DNA from 4 places in the Pararhizobium sp. DWP1-1-3 genome. Region 1 is predicted to be linked to each of the others. Evidence: predicted binding sites of a transcription regulator. Region 1 holds the regulator's gene; each other region holds the start of a gene.
The links. Region 1 encodes PhoB, which activates phosphate uptake and scavenging genes when phosphate is short. Its sites were predicted from a motif close to TGTCATNNANCTGTCAT; they were not measured.
Positions count from the first base shown of each region.

Region 2: the regulator PhoB is predicted to act here: its motif matches at 2,024-2,040, upstream of ACP7BS_RS14130 (DUF2794 domain-containing protein).
Region 3: the regulator PhoB is predicted to act here: its motif matches at 2,557-2,573, upstream of ACP7BS_RS22655 (esterase-like activity of phytase family protein).
Region 4: the regulator PhoB is predicted to act here: its motif matches at 2,290-2,306, upstream of ACP7BS_RS13275 (alkaline phosphatase).

Region 1 is NZ_JAFCTR010000016.1:108,243-113,760, forward strand. It holds gene ACP7BS_RS25005 (GcrA family cell cycle regulator) at 433-966, shown strand; gene ACP7BS_RS25010 (VOC family protein) at 973-1,353, shown strand; gene phoB (phosphate regulon transcriptional regulator PhoB) at 1,375-2,058, opposite strand; gene phoU (phosphate signaling complex protein PhoU) at 2,166-2,876, opposite strand; gene pstB (phosphate ABC transporter ATP-binding protein PstB) at 2,955-3,770, opposite strand; gene pstA (phosphate ABC transporter permease PstA) at 3,783-5,105, opposite strand; gene pstC (phosphate ABC transporter permease subunit PstC) at 5,102-5,518, opposite strand, start outside.
Region 2 is NZ_JAFCTR010000005.1:303,956-309,473, forward strand. It holds gene ACP7BS_RS14120 (Bax inhibitor-1/YccA family protein) at 159-902, shown strand; gene ACP7BS_RS14125 (GNAT family N-acetyltransferase) at 1,037-1,594, shown strand; gene ACP7BS_RS14130 (DUF2794 domain-containing protein) at 1,596-2,003, opposite strand; gene ACP7BS_RS14135 (DUF1223 domain-containing protein) at 2,410-3,165, opposite strand; gene acnA (aconitate hydratase AcnA) at 3,373-5,518, opposite strand, start outside.
Region 3 is NZ_JAFCTR010000013.1:93,747-99,264, forward strand. It holds gene ACP7BS_RS22650 (MarR family winged helix-turn-helix transcriptional regulator) at 1-224, shown strand, start outside; gene ACP7BS_RS22655 (esterase-like activity of phytase family protein) at 311-2,506, opposite strand; gene hupB (DNA-binding protein HupB) at 2,720-2,992, opposite strand; gene lon (endopeptidase La) at 3,223-5,518, opposite strand, start outside.
Region 4 is NZ_JAFCTR010000005.1:119,206-124,723, reverse strand. It holds gene ACP7BS_RS13280 (hypothetical protein) at 1-117, opposite strand, end outside; gene ACP7BS_RS13275 (alkaline phosphatase) at 477-2,234, opposite strand; gene ACP7BS_RS13270 (aspartate-semialdehyde dehydrogenase) at 2,642-3,676, shown strand; gene ACP7BS_RS13265 (lytic murein transglycosylase) at 3,948-4,769, shown strand; gene ACP7BS_RS13260 (carbonic anhydrase) at 4,902-5,518, opposite strand, start outside.

The sequences.
Region 1 (5,518 bases):
GCGCATGTCTCCTCAAACCATCACGGCAATTGTACAATCGGCGTCGTCGATAGGGCTGTGACCAACCCGCAAAAAATCAAAATGCCGCCTTTCGGCGGCAGGGGCACTATCTTCACTTCGCACTGCGATGTCAACAAAAGCCCCTGATTTCCGGCAATTCGCGGCTATACAGCGGACGCAATTTTTTTAGCCGGATACCCTTGCAAAAATGCCACGCATAGCAAGCAAGTTGGGGAAAACTCAGAAATCGATTCGGTGAGATTCCCCGGACTCTTGTCAGAGAGTCCCCCGGGCTCTACGTTAAGAAACAATTACTAGAACGCATGCGGCGGACCTAGTCACCAAAAGTGTTATCGCGTTTCAGCCTCGGATCATATCCAGGGCTCGGTGGAGGATTCGACCATCACCAACGCTGGGAATGGAGACAAGACCATGAATTGGACTGACGAGCGGGTCGAAAAACTCAAGAAATTGTGGGCCGAAGGCTTGAGCGCGAGCCAGATCGCTGCACAGCTCGGCGGCGTTAGCCGTAACGCCGTCATCGGCAAGGTCCACCGTCTCTGCCTGCCGGGCCGCGCCAAGGCCGGCGGCAGCACCGCAACGGCACGTGCAAAACGTCCAGCACCGTCCGCTGCGCCGCGTGCACCGACTTACACAGCGTCGCGCATGACCGCCACCCGCACAGTGACCCGCACCGCCGGTGCAACCGTCATGAAGGAAGAAGTGGAAATCGGCGCGAGCGAGGATCAGGAAGCAGCGCCGGCCGGCAATAACGTTGTCGTTCCGATGTCGCGCCGCCTGGTCCTGACCGAGCTTACCGACCGCACCTGCAAGTGGCCGATTGGCGATCCGATGAAGGACGAGTTCCACTTCTGCGGCAACGATTCCCCGGACACATCGCCCTACTGCACATTCCACGCCAAGCTTGCCTACCAGCCGTCCGGCGAGCGTCGCCGGGCCCGCTGAGGCCGGATCGGCCGTTTCGTCAATCCCATCCCGTTCGTGCGGGATATCGGCATCTCGAAGACTTTCTATTGCGAGATACTGGGATTGGTGATCAGCCGAGACTTCGGCAATTTTGTTATGTTTGAAACGGGATTTGCCATCCATGACGGCAAATCCCTGGAAACGACGGTCTGGGGACAGCCGTCAGTCGTTCCCGAGCCCTATGGCCGACAAAATATCCTGCTCTATTTCGAACACGATAAATTGGATGCGCTTTTCGAGCGCATTTCCGGCGATGTAAACCTCATCCACCCCATCGAGACGCAAGCCTGGGCGCAGAGGGTCTTCCGCCTTTATGATCCGGATGGTCACGCCATCGAGATTGGCGAACCGCTCGGCAGTGCCTGACGGTTCTTTCCTGTACGGCGCTCAGCTTTCCAGCGAATAGCCGGCGCCGCGCACGGTGCGGATCACGTCCTGCATGTTGGAAAAGTTCAGCGCCTTGCGCAGGCGTCCGACATGGACGTCCACGGTGCGCTCATCGACATAGATGTCGTGGCCCCAGACGCCGTCCAGAAGCTGCGAGCGCGAAAAGACACGGCCGGGCGAGGCCATGAAGAATTCCAGCAGGCGGAACTCGGTCGGTCCGAGACGGACTTCGCGGGTCTTGCGATGGACGCGATGGGTTTCGCGGTCGAGTTCGATATCGCCGCATTTCAGCAGCGTTGACAGCACTTCGGGCTTGGCCCGGCGCAGCATCGCCTTGACCCGCGCCATCAGTTCGGGCGTCGAGAACGGCTTGACCACATAGTCGTCGGCGCCGGTGGCGAGCCCGCGAACACGTTCGCTTTCCTCGCCGCGTGCCGTCAGCATGATGATCGGCAGGCGCTCTGTCTCGGAGCGCTGGCGCAGCCGGCGGCACAGTTCGATGCCGGAAACCCCCGGCAGCATCCAATCGAGGATCAGGAGATCGGGAAGGCGTTCCTGCAGGCGCATTTCCGCCTCGTCGCCACGATTGATCGTATCGACTTCAAACCCTTCGGCCTCAAGATTGTATCGGAGGAGGACGCTGAGCGCCTCTTCATCTTCAACGACGGCAATTCTTGGCAACATTCAGTTCAGCTCCTTGGCGCCCGGCCGGATGGCCGAAGGCTTGCCGAGCGGCTCCAGCGGCCGCTCGCGCAATCAGTGCGTAAGAATTTACTTACTTTATCGCGTGATCAGTTACCGATCGCGCCGACCGTGTTGGCCGTATCGTCCTTCGGTCGCTCGCCGACAGGCTGCGCGCCGGTCGCCATATAGTAGATGGTTTCGGCGATGTTGGTGGCGTGGTCGCCGATGCGCTCGATGTTCTTGGCGCAGAACAAGAGATGCGTGCAAGGCGTGATGTTGCGCGGATCTTCCATCATGTAGGTCAACAGTTCACGGAAAAGCGACGTGTAGATCGCATCGATCTCATTGTCGCGCTCGCGGATGCTGTTGGCCTTTTCCGGCGAACGCGACGCATAGACGTCGAGCACTTCCTTGAGCTGAACGAGCGCAAGCTCGGCCAGATGCTCGAGGCCGCGGGCCAGCTGACGCGGCAGGCTGGCGGTCGATACGGCGATGACCCGCTTGGCGTTGTTCTTGCCGAGATCGCCGACCCGCTCGAGATCGGCGGCAATGCGGATCGATCCCATGATTTCGCGCAGGTCGGCAGCCATCGGCTGGCGCTTGGCGATGGTGACGATTGCTTTTTCGCCGATCTGGCGCTCGGCCTCATCGAGAATGGCGTCGTCGGAAATGACCTTCTGGGCAAGCGCCAGGTCGGAATTGACCAGCGCGCGCACGGATTCGGCCACCATCTGTTCGGCCAGGCCGCCCATCTCGGAGATACGCCGGGTCAGGTACTTCAGATCTTCGTCGTAGACGGAAGCAATGTGCGTAGACATGATTGTTTTTCCTTGCGATCACAATCCGGGTTGGAAGGCCACCACCCTGCCCTCATGACAGGGTGGCAAGCTAAGTCCTCAGCCGAAGCGGCCCATGATGTAATCCTGGGTACGCTGGTCGTCCGGATTGGTGAACATCTTGTCGGTGTCGTTTTCCTCGACGAGATTGCCGAGGTGGAACATGGCGGTGCGCTGCGAAACGCGGGCGGCCTGCTGCATCGAGTGCGTGACGATGACGATCGTGTAGTTCGTGCGCAGTTCGTGGATCAGTTCCTCGACCTTGGCGGTCGCGATCGGATCCAGCGCCGAGCACGGCTCGTCCATCAGGATGACTTCCGGGCTGACGGCAACGGCGCGGGCAATGCACAGACGCTGCTGCTGACCACCGGAAAGGCCGGTGCCGGATTCATGCAGGCGATCCTTCACCTCGTTCCAGAGGCCGGCCTTCTGCAGGCTTGACTCGACGATCTGATCGAGTTCGGCCTTGGTGCGGGCGAGACCGTGGATCTTCGGACCGTAGGTGACGTTTTCGTAGATCGACTTTGGGAACGGGTTGGGCTTCTGGAAGACCATGCCGACGCGGGCACGAAGTTCCACCACGTCGATGCTCGGATCGTAGATGTCGCCGTCATCAAGGGTGATCTTGCCGGTAACGCGGCAGCTGTCGATGGTGTCGTTCATGCGGTTGAGCGTCCGCAGAAATGTCGACTTGCCGCAGCCCGACGGGCCGATCAGCGCGGTGACGGTGTTTTCGCGAACGTTGAGGTTCACATCGAAAAGCGCACGCTTCTCGCCGTAATAAACCGAAACGTCCTTTCCGATCATCTTGAAGGGAACAGTGTTCATTTTCTGGTCCAGCGCCTTTTCAACTGCTGCTTCTGACATCATGTTCATGTTTCTACCTCACTACCAGCGCCGCTCAAAGCGACGCCGCAACAGGATTGCGCCAAGGTTCATGACGACGAGGAAGATCAAGAGGATCATGATCGCACCCGAAGTCCGTTCGACAAATGCACGTTCGGCTTCGTTGGCCCACATGTAGATCTGGACCGGCAGAGCAGTGGACGGGTCCATCGGCGAGCCCGGATAATCGACGACGAAGGCCACCATGCCGATCAGGAGCAGCGGCGCGGTTTCGCCGAGCGCATGCGCCAGACCGATGATGGTGCCTGTCAGGACGCCCGGCATGGCGAGCGGCAGGACGTGGTGGAAGATCGTCTGCATCTTGGAAGCGCCAAGACCCAAAGCTGCCGAGCGGATCGATGGCGGAACCGCCTTCAGGGCTGCACGGGTGGCGATAATGATCGTTGGAAGCGTCATCAATGTCAGCACCAGACCACCCACGACGGCAGCCGAACGGGGCATGCCGGCGAAGTTGATGAAGATCGACAGGCCGAGCAGACCGTAGACGATGGACGGAACGGCCGCGAGGTTGTTGATGTTGACCTCTATGAGATCGGTCAGCCGGTTCTTCGGTGCGAACTCTTCCAGATAGATCGATGCTGCAACGCCGATCGGGAGGGCAAGCACCAGGACGATCAGCATCATGTAGAGCGAACCGAGAGCGGCGACCCCGATACCGGCAGCTTCAGGACGGCTCGATGCACCATAGGTGAACAGACCCGTATTGAACTGCTTGGCCATGGCGCCCGTTTCGGTCAGCTTTTTCATCCATTCGAGCTGCTGATCCTTCACCTTGCGGTTGGCTTCGGCAACGGTCAGGTCAATCTGGCCCTTGTTGGCACTGTCGATATTGCCTTCCGCCAGAAGGGAAACATTGGCGGTCGTGCCGATGATGGCCGGATTGGCAACAACCAGATCGCGCAGCTGGGTGCGGGCACTGGCCGAAACCATGTCCGTCGCCTGCTTGACGAGCGGCTTGTTGGCCGGATCGATACCAAGCGCTTTCACCAGCGCGTCACGCACCAGAAGAGGATAGTTCGCCGTCATCAGCTTGGCAGGATTGGCGCCCCGCTCGTTCTTCGGATCGACGATCTGTTCCGAAAACTCGATCGGCAGAGTGATCGCCGTCTGCTGGAAAGCCGTGTAGCCCTTGGAGACGACGGTCCACAGCAGAACGAACAGAAAGAACAGGCCGATCAGGATGGCGGTCAAGCCGTAAGCCTTGAAGCGGCGTTCGGCGGCATAGCGCTTCTTGATACCGATATCGCGTCTTGTCTGCGCCGGGCGCACGAAGGCGGACTGTACGGAGGATGTCATGTCGGTCATTCGTACTGTTCCCGATACTTGCGCACAATATAGAGTGCATAGATGTTGAGGCAGAGCGTGATGGCAAACAGCGTGATGCCGAGAGCGAACGCCACCAGCGTCTGTGGCGAGTTGAACTCAAGGTCGCCTGTCAGCTGATTGACGATCTTGACGGTGACCGTGGTCATCGCCTCGAACGGGTTGAGCTGCATGCGGGCGGCAACACCGGCAGCCAGCACCACGATCATGGTTTCACCGACAGCACGCGAGGCCGTCAGCAGCAGGGCACCGACGATGCCGGGAAGTGCTGCCGGGAGTATGACGCGCTTGATGGTCTCAGAACGGGTGGCGCCGAGGCCAAGCGAACCATCGCGCAGTGAACGCGGAACCTGCGTGATGATATCGTCCGACAGCGACGACACGAACGGGATCAG
Region 2 (5,518 bases), on a different contig from region 1:
GGCTGCCGGTCTTGTGTAAGTCATATTTCGACATCATATTCAGCACAGGCATGCTGGAGCCCCGCAGCGGCGCCTGGGTTAAGTGGCTGGCACCTTTCAAGGATGCGCCCTTACCGCCCGACACCGTAAACTTAACCGGGGCTTTTAAAGAGGAAACAATGGCTGATCTTAGAAACTACCAAACCCGAATGTCGCCTGCCGGCGCACAGGCGGGGGCCGTAATCGACGAAGGTCTGCGCACCTATATGCTCAAGGTGTACAACCTGATGGCCCTCGGTCTGGCAATCACCGGTATCGCTGCCTACGCTGCGTTTCAGTTCGCTTTTGCGGACGGACAACTGACGGCGTTCGGCCAGGCGATCTATGTGAGCCCGCTGAAGTGGGTGGTCATGCTCGCGCCGCTGGCTCTGGTGTTCTACATGAGCTTCCGCATCAACTCGATGAGCGTGTCGGCCGCGCAGACGACCTTCTGGGTCTATGCAGGCCTGATGGGCCTCTCGCTGTCGTCGATCTTCCTGATCTATACCGGCCAGAGCATCACCCAGACGTTCTTCGTCACGGCCGCTTCGTTCGGCGCTCTGTCGCTCTACGGCTACACCACCAAGCGTAGCCTGTCCGGCATGGGTTCATTCCTGATGATGGGTCTGTTCGGCCTGATCATCGCTTCGATCGTCAACATCTTCCTGGCCTCGTCGGCGCTTGATTTTGCGATCTCGGCTATCGGTGTTCTGATCTTCGCAGGCCTCACCGCCTACGATACCCAGAAGATCAAGGAAATGTATTTCGAAGCAGACGGTGCCGAAGCCGCTGGCCGCAAGGCCATTATGGGCGCGCTGACGCTGTATCTCGACTTCATCAACCTGTTCCTGTTCATGCTGCGTTTCCTCGGAAACCGCAATTAATCCGGAACCGGATACTTCTGATAAAGGCGGCTTCGGCCGCCTTTTTTGTTGCCTGCATTTTGGCAAGGCGGCCCGCTTGAATGGTCGGATGCGATATGGCAGACGAGACAAACCTCTTCCAGACAGGTCTGCCCATGTCCTTTATCCTGCGCGATGCGACCCCATCCGACATTCCCGCTATTACAGCGATCTATCGGGAATCCGTGCTGAACGGCGTCGCCTCCTATGAGATGACGGCGCCGGATGAATCTGAAATGGCCTCGCGCTTTTCGGTGATCACCGGCAATGGCTATCCCTATATCGTTGCGGTCGATGCGGACGGCATCCTCTTGGGTTACGCCTATGCCTCGGCATTCCGGACCCGCACGGCCTACCGTTTCCTGGTCGAGGATTCGATCTATCTGGCACCGGAGGCGCGGGGGCGTGGTGTGGGCAAGGCGCTGCTGGCTGAACTGATCCGGCTCTGCACAACGCTGGGCTTCCGCCAGATGGTCGCCGTCATCGGCGGCGCGCATCCAGCTTCGGTCGCCGTCCATCGTGCGGCCGGTTTCGAGCATGGCGGGCTTATGAAGGGCACGGGTTTCAAGCACGGCCGCTGGCTCGATACGATCATCATGCAATTGCCGCTCGGCGAGGGGCTGACGACCGATCCGGAGCCGGGCGTCTACCCCGATACGCTCTACCGGGGCTAACTCAGGTCTTGATGACCTTCAGCATCTTGTCGAAGACTTTGAGAACCTGCTGCAGGTCATGGCCACGCTTCAGGATCATGCCATGGGTATTGGCGACGCTGAAGGCGCCTTGCCTGGCAGACAGTTTCGGGTTCTTTTCGATCCGAAACAGCGGCATTTCACCCGACCGCTTGAAAACCGAGAAGACGGCCTTGTCACGCAGGTGGTCCATCGCATAGTCGCGCCATTCGCCTTCGCCGACCATGCGGCCGTAGACCCGGAGGATCATGTCCAGCTCGCGGCGGTGGAAGGTTATGGGAAGTTGGTCCTGATTGCTGCTGCGATATTCGTGCAGGTTAACAACCACATCGGACGATTTCTGCCTTTCGGAACGGGTCTCGCCTTGCGGCAAATCCGGCTGATCAGTCATCGGTACTCCGGCCTTATATTGTGACAGGACGGTTACAGTTTGCCTGACCTTGGCTGAAATGCAAGCCGCAAGGCCCGTCGAAATAGTGGGTGACTTTTTTCGGCGTGCCGCATTTTAAACAAACCGACGCCCCATTTGACAGGGAAACTCCCTATCGTTGGCGCGAGGGAGTCCTTCCGAGTGTCCGGCCTGCATGTGCGTTAAGGATTTTTCTGTCCTCAGCGGGTGCAGCAATGGAGTGGCTAGCCAAAGCGTCCTTCGGACGCGGTTACTCCACACGCCATATCGAGCGGGTGCTGTCTGCGCCTGCGAAATGTGGCCGGTTCGGTCCGGCATCTTCGAACCCTCAGCCCCAGCCCCTCGATGCTGCCGGGCCGAACCAGATCAAGCTTAAAAAGCTAGTCCGTCATTGAGCAGTAGTTGCCATGACAGTTGTGGCACCAACGATGGCGCCGGGCGTTTCATTGTCTTTCATCTGCTGTAGAAGCACCGCACAGCCGCCGTTTTCGCCTTCGTTGAGGATGGACGCGGGCAACACGAAACTGGCAGGCTTGCCGTCCCACATGCCGATCGTCTGGATGTCGCGGACGGAGTGCCAATAGGAAATCGTCTTGCCGCTGTTTTCGCCCTTCTTGACATCGACGAGCTGCTGGCGATTGAAATAGACGACGACGACATTGGCCTTGCCTGTGCCGGCCCCGATCCTGATATCGATCTCGTCTTTGCGGACGCTGGCGGAGACTGGAACGGCAAGCCCGTCCCCCGTTGCCTTCATTGCCGACAAGCGATTGTTGATTCCGTCGAGATCGGCGCCGTTGATGTGGTCGCGGCCGTTGAGCACCGCCTGCGGCGTGTAGACACCACTACGGCCGAACATTTTCGCATAGGCATATTGCCGGGCAGTATTGTCCTTCGAGGCCAGCGTGTCGGCCCAGCCGAGATAGTTCCAGTAATCGACATGATAGGAGAGCGCCACGACCTTGCCGTCGTCGATCAGCGTTTTCAAAGCCGCGTCCGCCGGCGGGCAAGAGGAGCAGCCCTGGCTGGTGAACAGTTCCACGACGCCTGCCGGCTTTACCGCATCTTCGGCCATAGCCGGCATCGCCATGAGGCCGAGGCCAAAGGCGAGCATGATGCGGCGAACGGTGCTTGATCCAGACATCGGGACTTCCATTTCGAGGGTGTGGCATTTCAAGGTCGGCAGCTTAACCGTGTTGTACCGGCGTAAAGCCTCTGTCGGCATCCTTCATACGCTGCTCCTCTTTCAACGGAAAATCACGTTGGAGTGAGGCTTGAGGCTCCGGTGATCACAAAAAAACCGGGGCTCGTGAAAGCCCCGGTTTCGTTCATGTCAGCATTCGTGATGCCATCAGGCAGCGAGATCGCGCAGAACCGTCTGCAGGATGCCGCCATTGTTCATGTAGGTGACCTCATCGAGCGTATCGATGCGGCAGATCAGCGGAACGTCCTTCACCGTGCCGTCGGCATAGGTGATCCTGGCGACGCGCTTTTCACGCGGCTGGACATTGGCGAGACCGTCGATCGTGACGCTCTCGTCGCCCTTCAGGCCGAGCGATTCCCAAGTCGTGCCTTCCTCGAAGACGAAGGGCACGATGCCCATGCCGACGAGGTTGGAGCGGTGGATACGCTCGAACGACTGGGCGATCACGGCCTTGACGCCGAGAAGGTTGGTACCCTTGGCAGCCCAGTCACGCGACGAACCGTTGCCGTACTCGACGCCGGCGAAGATGACCAGCGGCACGCCTTCGGCCTTGTACTGCATGGCGGCGTCGTAGATCGACATCTCTTCCTTCGAAGGATAGTGGATCGTGTAGCCGCCTTCCTTGCCGTTCGGGCCCATCATGTGATTACGGATGCGGATATTGGCAAACGTGCCGCGCATCATCACTTCATGGTTGCCGCGGCGCGTGCCGTACTGGTTGAAGTCGGCAATGCCGACGCCGTGGTTGATCAGGTAGGCACCGGCAGGCGACGCTGCCTTGATCGATCCGGCCGGCGAGATGTGGTCGGTGGTGATCTTGTCGCCGAACAGGCCAAGGACGCGGGCGCCCTTGATGTCGGAGATGCCCGAACCGGTCTTGCCCATGCCGACGAAGTAGGGCGGGTTCTGCACATAGGTCGAGTTGTCGTCCCAGGCGTAGGTCTGGCCTTCCGGAATCTGGACGGCCTGCCAGTTGGCGTCGCCCTTGAACACGTCGGCATATTTCGATGCGTAGAGTGCGCGTGTGACGTATTTCAGGATGTATTCCTGAATTTCCTGCGATGTCGGCCAGACGTCCTTGAGGAACACCGGCTGTCCATCGCTGCCGATGCCGAGCGGCTCGGTAGTGAGGTCCTTCTGGACCGTACCGGCGAGCGCATAGGCGACGACCAGCGGCGGCGAGGCGAGGTAGTTCGCCTGAACGTCCGGCGAGATGCGGCCTTCGAAGTTGCGGTTGCCCGAGAGAACGCCGGACATAATCAGGCCCTTCTCGTTGATCGTCTTGGAGATCGGTGCCGGTAGCGGGCCGGAATTGCCGATGCAGGTCGTGCAGCCGAAGCCGACGAGATTGAAGCCGAGTGCATCCAGCGAATCCTGCAGGCCGGACTTGGACAGGTACTCACCGACAACCTGGCTTCCAGGTGCGAGCGATGTCTTGACCCATGGTGCGGTCTTCAGGCCCTTGGCGACGGCGTTGCGGGCGAGAAGGCCGGCAGCGATCAGAACCGAGGGGTTGGACGTGTTGGTGCAGGACGTGATGGCGGCAATCGCCACGTCGCCGTGACCGATATCGTAATCCGCGCCTTCGACGGCATAGCGCATGTCGAGCTGGCCCGGCTTCTTGTATTCGCCTTCCAGCGAACCGGCAAAACCGGATGCGATGTTTTCCAGCGGGATGCGGCCTTCCGGACGCTTCGGGCCGGCCATGGCCGGAACAACCTGACCGAGATCGAGTTCGAGCGTGTCGGTGAAGACCAGATCGGAACCGTCATTGTCACGCCACATGCCTTGTGCCTTGGAATAGGCTTCGACCAGCGCGATGCGCTGTTCTTCGCGGCCGGACATGGTGAGGTAGTTGATGGTTTCGGAATCGACCGGGAAGAAGCCGCAGGTCGCGCCATATTCCGGACCCATGTTGCCGATCGTTGCGCGGTCGGCCAAAGTCATGTTGTCGAGGCCCGAGCCGAAGAATTCGACGAACTTGGAAACGACGCCCTTCTTGCGCAGCATCTGCACGACCATCAGCACGAGGTCGGTCGCGGTAACGCCTTCCTTGAGCTTGCCGGTCAGCTTGAAACCGATGACTTCAGGCAGGAGCATGGAAACGGGCTGGCCGAGCATGGCCGCTTCCGCTTCGATACCGCCAACGCCCCAGCCGAGAACGCCAAGACCATTGATCATGGTCGTGTGGCTGTCGGTGCCGACGCAGGTATCCGGATAGGCGGTGATCTCGCCGTCTTCTTCCTTGGTCCAGACGGTCTGGCCGAGATACTCAAGATTCACCTGGTGACAG
Region 3 (5,518 bases), on a different contig from region 1:
CGGAAGACCGCCGTGCCAAGATCGTTTCGATCACCGATGTCGGCCGCGTCGTTCTCGAAGCCGCCGAACATCCGCGCAAACAGCTGATCGAGGAAATCTTCTCTGCACTCGACGATCAGCAGCTCGACCAGATGCACGACATCGTCAGCCGGCTGGTGGCCAAGGCAGATGAAATCCGCAAACGCAAGGAAGCGGAAGGAAACGGCGAAACTGCAGCCGAATAGCGCGTCTTTCGCCGACCTCAACAGGTACAAATGGAAAAGGCCGGAACATCATGTTCCGGCCTTTTCCGCTCTCAATACCGACGCAATCACATTGCGTTCATTGTACCGATCGAGAAGAACAGGGTTTCGCCCGAGGAGCCGTCGACACCATCATTATCGGTGACGACATAGCCGTTGCCGGCTGCATCGACGGTGAAGCCTTCGACCTTGTCGACGACGTAACCGTTGGTGGCTGACTTCAGGTCGGGAACGAGGTCGCGGACCTCCTCCTTCTTGACGACAGGCAGCTCGCCGCCGAGCTTGGCCGGCTTCAGGTCGGCAAGCGCGACGCGGTAGAGCTTCTTCAGCTTGGCGGCATCGCCGACCAGGTTGTCACGCTCGATGATGTAGGCGTAGTCGCCGCTGGCGGTAATTTCGGAAAGGCCGACCCAGCCTTCTTCGGTCTTTTCGAGCGGATAGCGCACGGCGCCCCATTCCTTCGAGGACGGCTTGTAGGAAACGAGCTTCACAAAGCCCTTTTCGTCATCGCCCCATTCGCGCTGCATGGCCATCCACAGAACCTGGTCATCGCCTTCGCCAACGCTGGTGATGCCTTCGAAGCCAAAGCGCTTCTCGCCGGCGCGCAGCTCGGCGGGAATGGCGATTTCCTTCTCGATCTCACCCTTCTTGTTCACGTGAATGATGGCGTGACCGACGAGCTTGTCGGCATCGCCTTCATTGGCGAGCCAGAAGCCGCCCTCGCCGTCCGGGGACAGGCCTTCGCTGTCAAGCTTCTGTGCGGCGGCACCATTGCGTGTGATGCGCAGGGCATCGACAATTTTCGCCGGCTTTGCAGTGGCGTCGATCGTGAAGATCGTCGGCTGCGAGGCGTAGAACGAATCGTTGACGGCGTAGAGCATGCCCGGCTTGTCCTTGACCGGAGCAAGGCCGGAAAGCGCGCCGAAGCCGATCAGTTCGCCGTCCTTCTCGGTGGAGACGATCTGCGGATAGGCAGCTTCGCCTTCCGCACGCTCATAGATCATGACGTGCGAACGGGCTCCGCCATCTTCGACGAGGTCGGTTTCGTTTGCGGTCACGAACAGGTTGCGGCTCGCAATGGCAACGGCACCTTCAGGGCCGATGCCCGACGGCAGAAGCTGGAGAAGCTCCGGCTCGGCGCCAGTGTCCTTGTAGACGCCGACGACGGACGCACGCTCGGCCAGCACGAACAACAGATTGTCGTCGCCGAACTTGGCGGCTTCCAGGCCTTCCGGTTCGACGCCCTTCTTGTTGCGCTTGTCCGGGTAGTGACCAATCTTGGCGATCTCGCGCTCGAAGCCGGCGCCGTTCTCGTAAAGAACCTTGCCAGTCTTGTCGAAGATGGTGAAGCCGCGGGCGCCGCCCTTCCAGTCGCCTTCGTTGGCAACGACGAAGCGGTCGTCGTCCAGCCACTTCACGGCGTCGGGTTCGCGGGCGACATCCTTGATCTCGCCGGTGAACTTCAGTGCACCGTCCTTCTTGGTGTCGATGCCTTCAAGGTTGACGGTACCGGCGGAGAAATGGCTCTTCACGGTGCCGGTCTTGCCGTCGATGATGACGATGTAGTTGTTTTCCTGCAGCGTCAGCGCGATCTCGTCCTGGCCGTTGAAGGCGACGAATTCCGGCTCGGGATCGTCGCCGGCGACATCGGCAAGTCCGGTCAGCGTGACGTGCTTGATCGAGCCGCAATCGACGACGCCATCCTTCAGCGACAGGATCACCAGATCGCCGGCCGGCATCTGCGGGATGTCGCCGTCATTGACCTCTTCGTCGCGCTCGTTTTCGATGGCGATCGCGGCAATCGTCTTGTCCTTGTTGAGGGCGATGGAGTCCGGCTGGCCGCCGAGATCGCAGGTCGTGTCGATCGCCTTGGAAGCGATATCCACCTGCGCCAGGATGCCCGACGGCTTGACGAAGCTTTCGCGCGTGTTGATCGCGACAAGCGCCTTGCCGGCGGCGATGGTCACCGACGTCGGCTCACCGTCGAAAGCGACGGAACCGCCGGCCTTCGGGGCCTTGGCATCGGTGATATCGATAAAGCCGATCGCCTTGTTCGGGCTGTCGGAATAGACCAGCATGTTGCCGTCTTCGCTGGCGGCGATGATTTCAGCCGAGGTGACGGATTTCTTGTCAACGCCTTCAGGCAGATTGCCGGCGACGGCGAAGGAGGCAATACGATTGAATACCGGTTCTGCGCTGACGGCTGACGCGGTCGAGGCGGCAAGCACGGCAGCGAGTGCTGCGGTGAGCGAAAATGTCTTCACGGGATGTCCCTCCTGATCAATGAATATGGAAGGGGTTTTGATCGCGCTGTGTAACACCCGCATGACAGTCAAAGCATATTAGAAATCGGTCGCCAACACGAAGCCAGGCAAAGGCTTCAAAGGAAAAGAGGCCCGGGAAAACCCGGGCCTCAAATCAACCTGCTCTCGAACCGTTGGCGTCTTCGCCACGGTGCTGCAGACGAAACATGAAACTTAGTTCACGGCGTCCTTGAGACCCTTGCCGGCCGAGAACTTCGGCACGTTGCGGGCTGGGATATCAACTTCTGCGCCAGTGGACGGGTTACGACCCTTGGATGCTTCGCGGCGGCTGACCGAGAAGTTGCCGAAGCCAACGAGGCGAACGTCGCCGCCGTTCTTCAGTTCTGCCTGGATAACGTCGAAGATTGCATCAACTGCAGAAGATGCATCTGTCTTCGAGAGTCCGGCCTTCTCGGCAACTGCGGACACGAGCTCATTCTTGTTCATGTTTCCACCCCTTTCAATACTGGTTCGAAACGACTCAATTTTCAAGCCGAGGGCAGCATACGCGCCGCCCCCGCCTTGGCAAACCCAATCGCTCCGAATCCCATGGAATGCAAGGCTTTGCGCAGGGTTTTACATAAAAAAGACCGGCAAAAATGCCGGTCTTCCACTGTTTCCGCTTCAAATCAGTGCACAACCTGCGGCAGGCACCAGTTCGCGCTCAAGTCAAGTGCCTAATGGGCAATCAGCGCGCCGGCGTCGTCAGCCGGATCGGTTGCCGCAACAGGCACCGCCTGCTTGGCCGGATCCCACTCGATCGCGACCGGAACCCGCAGCAGTGCATGCTGCAGAACCTCGCCAATATGCGAGACCGGAACGATCTCCATATTGTTCTTCACGTTGTCCGGAATATCAGCCAGGTCCTTGGCGTTTTCTTCCGGGATCAGCACCTTCTTGATGCCGCCGCGAAGGGCTGCGAGCAGCTTTTCCTTCAGGCCACCGATCGGCAGGACACGGCCGCGCAGGGTGATTTCACCCGTCATCGCCACGTCCTTGTTGACGGCAATACCAGTCATGATCGACACGATTGCCGTTGCCATGGCCACACCTGCGGACGGACCGTCCTTCGGTGTCGCGCCTTCCGGCACGTGCACATGGATATCGCTCTTGTCGAACAAGGGCGGCTCGATGCCGAAGTCGATCGCGCGGGAGCGGACGTAGGATGCCGCAGCCGAAATCGATTCCTTCATCACGTCGCGCAGGTTGCCGGTCACCGTCATGCGGCCCTTGCCGGGCATCATGACGCCTTCGATGGTGAGAAGCTCGCCGCCGACTTCCGTCCAGGCGAGACCGGTGACGACACCGACCTGGTCGGTGCGCTCGGCTTCGCCATGGCGATAGCGTGGAACACCAAGATAGTCGTTGATGTTCTCGGCTGTCACTTCAACCTTGTCGGTGCGACCCTTGAGGATTTCCGTGACGGCCTTGCGGGCAACCTTCATCAGCTCGCGCTCAAGGCTACGCACACCGGCTTCGCGGGTATAGGTCTGGATGATCGCTGACAAGGCACCGTCGGTGATCGAGAACTCTTTCGACTGAAGCGCGTGATCGGCAATCGCCTTCGGCAACAGGTGCCGCTTGGCGATTTCCAGCTTTTCTTCTTCCGTGTAGCCGGCGATACGGATCACTTCCATGCGGTCCATCAACGGGGCCGGGATATTGAGCGTATTCGCCGTGGTGATGAACATCACGTTCGAAAGGTCGTACTCGACCTCCAGATAGTGGTCCATGAACGTCGAGTTCTGTTCCGGATCCAGCACCTCCAAGAGAGCAGACGACGGATCGCCGCGGAAATCCTGGCCCATCTTGTCGATTTCATCGAGCAGGAAGAGCGGGTTGGACTTCTTTGCCTTCTTCATCGACTGGATGACCTTGCCGGGCATCGAGCCGATATAGGTGCGGCGGTGACCGCGGATTTCGGCTTCGTCACGAACGCCGCCAAGTGCCATACGGATATATTCGCGGCCGGTCGCCTTGGCGATCGACTTGGCAAGCGAGGTCTTGCCGACGCCCGGAGGACCGACGAGGCAAAGGATCGGCCCCTTGATCTTCTGCGAACGCGCCTGGACCGCCAGATACTCGATGATCCGTTCCTTGACCTTGTCGAGGCCGAAATGATCCAGTTCCAGCACCTTTTCAGCGTGGTTGAGATCGGTCTTGACCTTCGACTTCTTCGACCACGGAATACCGAGCAGCCAATCCAGATAATTGCGCACGACGGTGGCTTCCGCCGACATCGGGCTCATCTGGCGCAGCTTCTTGACTTCCGCATCGGCCTTTTCACGGGCTTCCTTGGACAGCTTGGTCTTGGTGATACGGTCTTCCAGCTCGGCCATCTCGTCGCGGCCTTCCTCGCCGTCGCCAAGCTCCTTCTGGATCGCCTTCATCTGTTCGTTCAGGTAATATTCGCGCTGGGTCTTTTCCATCTGGCGTTTCACACGCGAACGGATGCGCTTTTCAACCTGCAGAACCGAAATCTCGCCTTCCATGAAGCCGAGTGCCTTTTCAAGACGCAGCTTGACGCTGGTCGTCTCAAGCATTTCCTGCTTTTCGACGATCTTGATGGAGAGATGCGATGCAACGGTATCGGCGAGCTTCGAATAGTCTTCGATCTGGCTGGCAGCGCCGACGACTTCCGGGGAAATCTTCTTGTTGAGCTTCACATAGCTCTCGAATTCGGACACTACCGAACGGCTCAGCGCCTCGACCTCAACCGGATCTTCTTCCGGCTCGGACAGCGGATGGGCCATCGCTTCATAGAATTCCTCGCGGCCGGTATAGCCGTCGATCTCGGCGCGTGCACGGCCTTCGACCAGAACCTTGACGGTCCCGTCGGGCAGCTTCAACAGCTGCAGAACGTTGGCGATGGTGCCGATCTGGTAGATCGCAGCCGGTTCCGGATCGTCGTCGCTGGCATTGATCTGGGTGGCAAGCATGATCTGCTTGTCGGTACCCATGACTTCTTCCAGC
Region 4 (5,518 bases), on a different contig from region 1:
ATCGAACGACAGGGATGGAACGGCGGCTGCGGCCGGGCGCACAGCCGCCAGCAAAGGCAGACTGGCCAACAGGCGTAGCGCATCGCGGCGCGTGGTTCCTGCACAGGGACCGGTCATCGGGCGTCCACCTTAACTTATGATATCAGGCCGGGAAAACGGAAACCCGGCTAACGAAGTCCATTCTTATCATTCGGTAACGGTCGTAATGAGAGCCCAATTCCTCTCCAGGGGATTTTTCGCATTGGGCGCTCTCCAAACCCGTCATCCTCGCCCTTGTGGCGGGGATCCAGTGACCCGACGTCTGTCGGGTCAAAAGACTCTTTCAGCCCAAAGACTTGGGCTGACTGGATTCCTGTGACGAGCACAGGAATGACGGCGGTTGAGTATCAGTATCACCCACCAACAACCGCATCAAAGTCGGTCCTCAGTCACCTGACGGCGGGCTGTCTCACCAGCCCGCCGGACGCGATTATGGATCAGTTGGTCTGCTTGACGCCAAGAGCCAGGGTATCGGCGAGAACGCGGTAGATGTCGCTTTCTTCCATATACCCCTTGAAGCCCTCGGCACCCGGACCGGCTGCCTGCAGGACGACATCATCGACCGAATGCACGCCGCTGTCGCCGCTCTTGGGAATGTTACCCTGCACGAAGACGGCACCGGGAACATCCTTGTAGGCTTCGTTGGCGATATATTCCTTCTTCTCGTTCTGGATTGCCGGAACGAACGGACCATCGAGCTTCGGACGGAAGGTCTCGTAGTGATCCGGGCCGTTGTTGGCGCTGAGGAACAGGCGGCGGCTGACATCGACCTTGTCCGGATAGCCGTCCTTGTTTTCGTCGGTATAGTTCGGGAATCCGGCTTCAGCGTAGGTGCCGACCTTTTCGCGCATCTCGGTGCCGGGCTTTTCATCATCGACGGTGCCGATGATCGAAACGCCGTGGGCATGGTCGCCGGTGACGACGATCAGCGTGTCGGGATGGGTTGCGGCGAACTCGCGGGCAACGCCGACCGCCTTGTCGAATTCGATGGTTTCGACCAGCGCACGATCCCAGTCGAGGGGATGGGACATCTTGTCGATATTGGCGCCTTCGACCATCAGGAAGAAGCCTTCCTCGTTCTTCGACAATTCCCCGAGCGCCGCCTTGGTCATATCGACCAGGCCGGGCTGGTTCGGGAATTTTTCGACCGTGCCTTTTTTCAGGAACTCACGGTCCAGCGCCGTATCCATGTTGCCGGTGTGGAAGAGGCCGAGGATCTTGCCTGTGTTGGTGCCGGTTGCGGTCTGAAGCTCGGATTTGTCGGTTGCGAGCGTGTAGCCGGCGTCGTGGAACAGCTTGATATAGTCCTTGTCGTCCTTGCGCTTGGAGCCCGGAACGTCCTTGCCGAGGAAATAGGCCGAACCACCGCCGAGGATGACATCCGGCTTGACGTCGAACATCATGCCGACGATCTGCTCCTTGTCGCCGCGCTTGCGGGTGTGGGCGACGACGGCAGCCGGCGTCGCGTCTTCGATTTCCGCAGTCGAGACGATACCGATCGACTTCTTCGTCTGGCGGCGGATGGCTTCGGCGATGGTTTCGACCTTCGGGTCATCGAAGCTGTCGGGCGTACGGTCGGCATAGACACCCAGCGCGTTGACGGCGGTCTTATGGCCGGTCATGTAGGCCGACATGGTGTTGGCGCTGTCGGTGGCGATCGCTTCGGTCGATGACGTGCCGACGAAAGCCATATGGTCGAGGTCATCCATGTTGAGGCGGCCGTTGGCCTTACCTTCGGTCATGCCCTTCGACATGATGCGGGCGCCGGTGCGATGGGCCACGGACAGGCCGTCGCCGAGCAGAAAGATGATGTTCTTGGCCTTCTGGGTTTCGCCGGTATTGTAGACGTCCCAGGTCACCGACTTCGATTCAGAGCCGGCGGTCACTTCGATCGTGTAGGCGCCTTCGGTCGGCAAAACGAGATCACGGGCAATCAGGGCGGAGCCGAGGACCTTGTCGTCCTTGCCTTTTTCTTCGGCGACGAATTCGGCTTCCTTGCCCAGAACCGTCTTGTAATCCTGGCCATTGACGGTGATCTTGACGTCTTCCGGCTTGACGGCGGACTTGAACTCGACCTTGAAATCGAAGGGCGAGCCAGCGAGAATCGTGGCACGATCCAGCGGATAAACGGTGGTGGCCTGTGCGGCACCAGCGAGGATTGTCGTGGCGGCAAGCGCCGACAGAAGCATACGCATGGAAAACCCCTTTTTGGTTTGCTTTCGAGCTGACGGCCCGCAATAGGCACCCGCGATGACAACGGCATGACACTTCCGTAACGTTTTGACGGCGTGCCTTCCCGACCCTCATTTCTTGCTTGCCTGTTGACTCCGCGCCAAAACCGCGTATGAGCAGCAGCGGAAAAGGACCCACCATGCACCGTTTTGGTTACGCCATCGCTGCGCTGATCGCCCCGGCATTTGCTGCCGGGCGGGTTCGTTCTTTCTCGATATCTTCCAAAACAACGGCCAAAACGACGACGAAAACCGTCTGACGTCTCTGGCCACCGCTCTCTCCCCGGCACGGCCGGGGACCTGAAACCCGCGCCTTTGGCCGGCGGGTTTCCCCCAAAGCCCCGTGGAGAGACAGAAAGAGAGCAAAGACAATGGGTTTCAAGATTGCTATTGCCGGCGCGACCGGAAATGTCGGCCGCGAGATGCTGAACATCCTCGAAGAACGGGGTTTTCCGGCAGATGAAGTCGTGGCGCTGGCCTCGGCCCGCAGCCAGGGCACCGAAGTGTCCTTCGGCGACAAGACGCTGAAGGTCAAGAACCTCGAAAATTACGATTTTTCCGACACCGACATTTGCCTGATGTCGGCCGGCGGCGCCGTATCGCTGAAGTGGTCGCCGAAGATCGGCGCGCAGGGCTGCGTCGTCATCGACAACTCCTCGGCCTGGCGCTACGACCAGGACGTGCCGCTGGTGGTTCCGGAAGTGAACCCCGACGCCATCACCCAGTTCACCAAGCGCAACATCATTGCCAACCCGAATTGCTCGACTGCCCAGCTCGTCGTGGCGCTGAAGCCGTTGCATGACTTTGCCAAGATCAAGCGCGTCGTCGTCTCCACCTACCAGTCGGTCTCCGGCGCAGGCAAGGACGGCATGGACGAGCTGTTCAACCAGACCCGCGCCGTCTTCGTCGCCGATCCGATGGAAAGCAAGAAGTTCACCAAGCGCATCGCCTTCAACGTCATCCCGCACATCGATGTGTTCATGGAAGACGGCTACACGAAGGAAGAGTGGAAGGTGATGGCCGAAACCAAGAAGATCCTCGATCCGAAGATCAAGCTGACCTGCACGGCCGTGCGCGTTCCGGTGTTCATCGGTCATTCGGAAGCGATCAATATCGAATTCGAAAACGAGATCACCGCCGACCAGGCCCGCGACATCCTGCGCGAAGCGCCCGGCTGCATCGTCATCGACAAGCATGAAAACGGCGGCTACATCACGCCTTACGAAAGCGCCGGCGAAGATGCGACCTATATTTCGCGCATCCGCGAGGACGCAACCGTCGAGAACGGCCTGAATATCTGGGTGGTTTCCGACAACCTGCGCAAGGGCGCCGCCCTCAATGCCATCCAGATTGCCGAGCTCCTCGTCAATCGCGGCCTGATCAAGGCGAAGAAACAGGCTGCTTGATCAGAAAATATAAAGTTTATCCGATTATACCCGATCGAGATGCGACCAGCCTTTGGTTTCTATCGTCGCGATTGGGTGAAAAGCCTCGCATGATCCGTTAACGGGATGCGGGGCTTCTTTGTAAAAAGGCAACTGTGACGTTTTTTCACAGTCAAAAGGAGGATTCACGTGAAACGCGGCCTCTCAATACTGTAGCAACGTCGTGACAGAAACCGCAAAGACTGGCATTTTGCGGTCATAAATTTTGGATTCGGGCAATACGGGGTATTTCATGCGCAAGGCAAAGTGCGTACTGGCAGGTTTCACGGCGATGATTGCGGCAGCAATTCTGCCATCGGTGGCAGCGGCTGCACAATGCAGCAACACATCGGCAGGCTTCGACGCCTGGGTCGAGGACTTCAAAGGCGAAGCCGCAGGCCGCGGCATCAGCCCGGCGGTGCTGAACAAGGCCTTCGCCAACGTCACCTACAACAAGGCAACGATCCGTGCCGACCGGGGCCAGAAGAGTTTCAAGCTGTCGCTGAGCCAGTTCATGCAGAAGCGTGGCGGCCAGACGATCATTTCGCGCGGCAAGAAGATGAAGGCGCAGAACGCCGCTCTCTTCAGTTCCATCGAAAAGCGCTACGGTGTTCCGGCTGGCCCGATCATCGCGATCTGGGGCATGGAAACCGGCTTCGGCGGTTTCATGGGCAAGGAACACACGCTTTCAGCCGTCTCGACACTGTCGTTTGACTGCCGCCGTTCCGACTTTTTCACCGACCAGCTCTATGCGGCCCTGACGCTTGTGCAGCGCGGCGACCTCAGCCCCGACGCACGCGGCGCAGCCCATGGCGAAATCGGCCAGACGCAGTTCCTGCCGGCCAATGTGCTGAAATTCGGCGTCGATGGCGACGGCAGCGGCCATATCGACATGGTTCGCTCCAAGGCGGACGCGCTTGCCTCGACCGCCAACTTCCTGCGCGGCCATGGCTGGAGCGCCGGCGCCGGCTATCAGCAGGGTCAGGCCAATTTCGGCGCGATCCAGGGCTGGAATGCCGCCAGCGTCTACCAGCAGGCAATCGCCATCATCGGCGCCGAAATCGACGGCGGCTGATCGGCAGCGCAGCTTCTCGAATGACAAAATCCGCAGCCCGGGAAACCAGGCTGCGGATTTTTTGTGTGAGGTTTGACCTTGCCGTCAGATGCGGACGATGGCCGTGCCCGACAACATCACGCTTTCAGAAAATCACATGCCAGGACGGACGAAATCACCGGTCTTGCTATCCATGACCCACAGTTCGCCGGTCGAGATATCGAACCAGGCGCCGTGCAGCTGAAGCTTGCCGCGCTGCTCGAGGATTTTGACGCACGGGAAGGTCCGCAGGTTGGCGATCGAGTTGCGGATGGAGACCCGCTCCAGCGCCCGCTGGCGCTCGGCCGCAGTCATCAATTCGTTGTTGTGGATCTGCTCGGCAGCGGGCTTCAGGAGGTTCATCCAGCGGCCGATGAAATCGCCGGGTGACAGCGGTTCGGCATCGAGATCGAGTGCTGCCTTGATGCCCCCGCAGCGGCCATGGCCCATGACGACGATATCGCTGACCTTCAACACCTGCACGGCGAACTCGAGAGCCGCCGATGTCGAGTGATACTGGCCGTCCGGCTCGTAAGGCGGCATCATGTTGGCGACGTTGCGCACCACAAACAATTCGCCGGGGCCGCTGTCGAAGATGGTTTCCGGCGCCGCGCGGCTGTCACAACAGGCAATGACCATGGTCTTCGGCTGCTGACCGGTTTCGGCCAAGGCCTTGTAGCGCTGCTGCTGCTCGCTGAAGCGGCCGCTCATGAAATTGTTGTAGCCGTTTA